Regions from separate parts of the Peribacillus sp. NPDC006672 genome, predicted to be linked through region 1. Evidence: riboswitches for the same ligand, from Rfam matches in the RefSeq annotation. Region 1 holds a riboswitch; the other holds the start of a gene.

Region 1 (3,121 bases):
AAGAAGAAGATTCAACCAGTTCCATTCACCTTCTTGATATAAAATCACAGAAAATCAGTGAATTATTCAAAGCAGACTTCCTGGTCACAGAACTCGATTTCGCAAAAAGCGGCCGCTCTCTCTTTTATATCGGAGCCGGTACGTTTAAAAACTATTCGCCAATCACGGGTCCCCGCCCTCACGATCTCGATATTTATGAGTTTGATATAGAAAAAAAGGAGTCCATCCAACTGACCTCTTTTAAGAAATATGGTCTTAGTTCCCTAAATGTCACCGTTGATGGAAAAGCCGCTTATTATCAAACCGATGATGATGCGGATGCTAAAACGGCTGATGATATTTTCGAAACGCATCAACGGATTTTCAAAGTGAAATTTGATCAAACAGGTATCGAAACTGTCACCGACTCTAAACGTGATGTCGACATTTTTGATTTCACAATTACCCCGGATGAAAAAACGATGATTTTCCAGTCTATCTCCAATGAGCAATCAGGCAGTACCTATATTTATGAACTATATAGCTATGACCTCAAAACCAAGACCGAAAAGCAGCTGACCCATCTTCAAGGATACACAGATCGCCCAGTCATCAGCAGCGACTCAAAAAATGTCTACTTTATGGTAGATAAGAAATTCGGCAAAAGCGATCCACAGTATCACCTATATAAAGTGGAGATTGATGGAGACAACCCCGAAGAAATTTTGTTACCTAATTAACGAAAAAGGTTTCCGACACCAATTATTAACGGTGCCGGAAGCTTTTTTTATGGGGTTTCTCGTGAATTCATGCTACACTCTTGATTTCGCGCTGTTTACTCGTGGGTTCGGCTTGTTTACTCGTAGGATTTGCACATTTACTCGTGAATTCATGCTACACTCTTGATTTCGCGCTGTTTACTCGTGGGTTCGGCTTGTTTTCTCGGAGATTTGCACATTTACTCGTGAGTTTGGTCTATTTACTCGTGAATTCCGCAACTTTACTCGTGAGTTTTGCTGTTTTACTCGTGAATTACCACGATTTACTCGTGAATTCATGCTTCACTCTTTCTTAATTCCGCGCGTTTACTCATGGGTTACTCCAGTCCCACAAAAAAAGAACCAAATTTGGTCCTTCTTTCTCAAATTATTCTCTTTTATTTAACCGATTGTTTCCTATATATATTAATGTTTGATGGACTCCATATGGAATATATCCTGAATTTTACGTTTTACGTTTATCATGATTGTCTATTCCTTTATGTTTCCGATAATTGGCGCAGGAGAGCTTCATACATTCCCCCTGGACATGCGGACCGTATTTTTCACGAAAGGCCTCGAGGCAATAGCATTTCTCTTCTTCCTTTTTGGTTTCATCCATCGGTGTATCCCTCCTAGAATTCAACCGGAGACTACGCGCTTCTCCAGCCTTACGTTGATTCGCCCCAACAGTACGGCACCGATTGACTGAATGACTGTTTTAACGATGATTTGGCCGATAATCGCAGCGGGTACGGCTTCCCATGGCAATATATTGGCACCTAGTGGACTTAGGCCAATCACGACAAATATCACCGAATCGAAAAACCCTCCAACGATCCCGCTGTAGAACACCCTCCAACTCATCGGGAGCTTTAACCGGGTATAAATTTCCGTATCCGCTGTTTCTGCCACAACGAACGATAATGCGGAAGCAAATACAATCAATAACGTATCTTCTAATAAAAATGATACACATGCAGATAAAATAAGTGCGGTAACGATACACATATAGGTTTTCGCACGGCCGAATTTATTCTGGACCAGATCTCGAAAGATGAAGGTTCCCCCGATGAGCAATGTACCCATCGGAATGATGAACATGCCCAAATGTAATGGATCAAAAGCTGCTGTAACCACATTCGCCGTGACAATGGATACTAAATACAATAGAATTCTTAACATTTAATTCATTCTCCTTATACAGAAAAAACAGCACCCTAAGAAAGAGCACTGTTCCCCTTAGTTTTTTTGAGAGGGTAGCTAGAACCTCTTCCGCCGGAACGGATTATCATTTCCTTATTTATCGTAGCTTGAAAACGGTCGGAAATCAAGAAGTTTCCATATGGCTGATTCTAAAATGAATTCAGGCTAATACCCTTTCAAAAATCGCCTTCTTGATTTCGTTTTAGTCACTGGGAATGGCGCGAATCCACGGATTATCCACTTTTCCAAAGCTTAGCACTTAGCAAATGTTCCTCTGATGCCAAAGGATTTTTAAAGCTTTTGCCGATTCCTGTCGCAGAAAACTGCTTGACGGGCTGTATGAAAAGCGGACAATCATTGATAGAGTTATGTTACGATTTTGATATCTAGACAAGCAGTAACAAAGCACCTCGCATTATTAAGGGGAGGCAGCCCTTATTGTTTTTATTTGGCATGGACTTGAAAAGGAATGCTAGAAATATAAACGCGAGGAGGCAAAAGAATAATGAAAAAACCAACGTTTGTCTATCCTATTTATATCGTGTGGGCCGTTGCACCCGCTCTCGTTTACATGGAACATGGCAGGAGACAAAACACCCCGCGACCATCCTACTCGGGTCACTTTTCAACTGCAGCCAATGGATGATTCTACTGTGAAGTTCACACTTTCGCATGAGCTATTGGAGAAAGATTTCGTATATGGTGATAATACCTTTGAAGGCATAGATTATGGTTGGCCAGCTATTCTAAGTAACATGAAGAACCGGACAAAACTTGTCGCCAATATATGTAGATCGGGTTTATTAGGTGTTAGTGGGAAACTATTAAAACATATCGAAAGAGAGCTGATATAGTATGGATACTCAAATAACTACGAAATTTAAAATAGTCAAGCCAACTAATGAGGTGTTTGAAGCCATAGTAAACCCTGAAAAAATCGGGAATTTTTGGTTCTCATCGAGTTCTGAAAGATGGGAGCAAGGCAGGACTCTTACATTGAGATATAACGAATACGATGCTGAAGTGGTTATCCATGTATTAGAAGTCGAGGAAAATAGGAAAATCGTGTATTCGTGGGGAGGCAACGACCAAGAAACAGTCGTTACAATTACACTAAAAGAGCTGGATAATACAAGTTCAATCATTGAAGTAAACGAGTCAGGTTTGAAAGAAGACGA
Region 2 (3,121 bases), on a different contig from region 1:
AGAGCATATAACCGATCATACGACTCAGGCATCACCTGGGTGAATCCATCTTCATCTGTTACGATCAAGCCAGCCTTCTTTGGATTTATATAATGAGCCTCTACACCACGGCTTTGAAAATAACCTGCGATTAGCTTCGCATTATTATCCTCGCCACTGGCCATTAAAGCATCCAAATAGCGCTTCGGGTTAGATTGGTCTGCATGCAACAGTGTTTTTAAATTTCCATGAATTCCAGTGATGACCTCCTCGGATATATTTAACTCCTCAGCAATGCTCGCATAGCGGGATACTACATCTTCTATCAAATGCTCCCCATTATCCCCGCGCAGCTGCTGTTCCGCAGCCTCAATCAATAAATCCGTCACCTTTATATCATTTGAATTGCGTTTCCCTGGAGCCGAAACGACCACAATCTTCCTCTCTGGTTCAGCAACCACAATTTCGAATACCTTTTTCACCTGTTCACCTGACGCAAGTGAACTTCCGCCAAACTTTGCAACTTTCATTACGACATCCCCTATTTTTGAAAATATTCTGTCAAAATTATCTCTTCCTATTATTACGTTTTTTTACGAAACAATCAAGCAATAATTCCATTCCGAGAGGACATTTGTATTTTTAAAAAGCACAAAACAGTGAGTTTACTGAATGAGAATAGCAAAAATAAAAAAAACAAAGGCATATGCCTTTGTCTACTTTTTTATGGCTGGTACAATTTGAACGTTGATTGGAACGTAGGGGCACTCGCTTTCCGCGGGCGGTCCGGGAGCCTCCTCAGCTTTCAGCCTGCGGGCTCTCCCTTGGACGCGTATTTCCCGCAGGAGTCTCGCACACCCGCTCCAATCAACTTTGTTTTAACATTTAGATAGAACCGCTTTTGCCTATAGTCTCAGTTTGTAGACAAAAGGGGTTCGGAATGAAAACGTTCCGAACCCCTTTTGAAATTCCCTTTGAATTTTGCTCAAGATTAAGTGCATTTGTCTTTTTCCAATCTTTAGCGATTATCCACGGTTTCCGGGTATAAGTCATGATTCATCAAGCGGAAATTCGCCATTTCCTCAAACTTCGTCCCTGGTTTACCATAATTTGTGTATGGATCAATAGAAATTCCGCCCCTAGGTGTAAACTTGCCCCAGACTTCAATATATTTCGGGTCCATCAACTCAATTAAATCATTCATGATGATGTTCATGCAGTCTTCATGGAAATCACCATGGTTGCGGAAGCTGAATAAATAAAGTTTCAAAGACTTGCTTTCCACCATCTTTACACTGGGGATATAGCTGATGTAAATGGTTGCAAAGTCCGGCTGGCCAGTAATTGGACATAGGCTTGTAAACTCCGGACAATTGAATTTGACGAAATAATCACGGTTTGGATGTTTGTTATCGAATGACTCCAGAATTTCAGGCGCATAGTCGAATGTATATTTTGTCCCTTGATTCCCAAGCAGTGTGATATCTTTTTTTAATTCTTCTTCTTTTCTTCCAGACATAAAAAGTCCTCCTCATCCACGTTTGTCAGGGGAGATTCATAAAATGGGCCTCTATATAACAAAAACCATATCTCCTCAAAGATATGGTTGATTCGCAAAAAAAATCAAAGCCATAGTTTTTTTAAGAGGGTGATGCTATGAACCTCTCCCGTTTTTCGGGAAATATTTTAAAATTGTCATAGTAAATATAGAAAAAAATATCTAATCTGTCAATCATACTTTTAAATTTGGTTTGATTCCTACATGTATACGGCTTAAAATGTAGAAGAAGTTTATCCTACATGAAGGAAGAGATAAAAGCAATGTGGATTTTTGCGGCTCTCATCACCAGTTTATGTTTCGGAATCAATAACAGCATTTTTAAATGGAGTAGCGGAAAAGGTTACTCAAAGGTACATATCCAATTTTTCTTTTATTTTTCAGCTTTTATTTTGTCCATTTTTTATGGAGCTTTTATGGATGGTTTGAAGCTTGACTGGCTATCTATCTTGCTTGGTGCAGCTATTGGTGTACTGAACGCTAATGGTAACATCCAGATGGCAAGCGCCTTTGAAAAAGGGCCGGCAAGTTTGACATCACCACTGATCGCGGCAAATGCAATATTTCCCATCCTATGTGCTGCATTAATTTTTCATGAGCATATTTCTTCGCTGCAGTGGAGCGGAATCGTCTGCATGTTTCTCGCTACCTTAGTCATTCAGTATACACCTAACGCTAAGGGCAATCATCAATATTTACCTTGGATGATGCACACATTATTCTCCATCTTATCTTTTGGTGTGCTCGGCATTCTTATGACGACATCAACACGTCTTCATTTAAACTCCCTTGATATCCTTGTATCAATGTATGGAGGCGGAATGCTTTATCTTCTTTCGGCCCTGGCCTTTAAAAATGAAAAAATCAAGCTAAAGGAAGTCAAAATCGGTTCCTTAGTAGGCTTTTTAAGCATGATAGGCTATGGGTGTTATTTCTTTGCGTTGAACACCGGGATCGCAAGCATCATTTTCCCTGTCGTCAGCCTGAATTGTTTAGTTGTCGTATTCGCTGGATGTTATTTATTCAAAGAAAGACTAAAAACCTATCAAATTGCTGGAGTACTTGCAGCATTAATCGGAATTATCTTAACAAAAATATGAATTGTTAATTTCACAAAAACAACCTGGCTGTTATGCGCACACAAGCCAGGTCGTCTTTATATAGCCACAAAATATGGTATGGCCTGACCCCAATACAACAATCCTCTAAACATAAAAATAAGTAAGGAAATGGAGTCTGTCGAAAAAAAAGTGTTGACATCCCTCTTTAAATATCAGATAATTTTGAATATTAAAACCCGCACTGTACTACTTCGCAATGTTTGAAAAATCTTTCCCCTCGGGTATAAAAGAAGTAGGCACAACCAACTCATATAATATTGAACCAGGAAAGGAATGATTCATAATGGTAAAAGTTACAGTAACAGTTGATTTCCAAGGAAAATCTTATCAAACTAACGTCCTTACTAAACCAGGTACCAATCAAGAAGAAATTTTACAACAAGCCCTTCATCAAGTGGAAAAACAATGGAAAGCATAAAAAAGCAGGCATCGCTTTAGATACCTGCTTTTTTTATTACCTTTT

What was found. Region 1 has a riboswitch for preQ1 ahead of ACQKKK_RS00155 (VUT family protein). Riboswitches for the same ligand answer to the same signal wherever they lie in the genome.
Region 2: another riboswitch for preQ1. It lies ahead of queF (preQ(1) synthase); the one in region 1 lies ahead of ACQKKK_RS00155 (VUT family protein).

The regions. Positions count from the first base shown of each region.
Region 1 covers NZ_JBNNOR010000001.1:27,603-30,723, reverse strand. The annotation lists gene ACQKKK_RS00170 (TolB family protein) at 1-719, shown strand, start outside; gene ACQKKK_RS00165 (hypothetical protein) at 914-1,054, shown strand; gene ACQKKK_RS00160 (hypothetical protein) at 1,204-1,359, opposite strand; gene ACQKKK_RS00155 (VUT family protein) at 1,380-1,922, opposite strand; PreQ1 riboswitch class I at 1,974-2,016, opposite strand; gene ACQKKK_RS00150 (SRPBCC domain-containing protein) at 2,465-2,797, shown strand; gene ACQKKK_RS00145 (SRPBCC family protein) at 2,799-3,121, shown strand, end outside.
Region 2 covers NZ_JBNNOR010000021.1:53,636-56,756, forward strand. The annotation lists gene ACQKKK_RS23210 (aspartate kinase) at 1-509, opposite strand, end outside; gene queF (preQ(1) synthase) at 998-1,498, opposite strand; PreQ1 riboswitch class I at 1,605-1,650, opposite strand; gene ACQKKK_RS23220 (DMT family transporter) at 1,780-2,637, shown strand; gene ACQKKK_RS23225 (BA3454 family stress response protein) at 2,942-3,076, shown strand.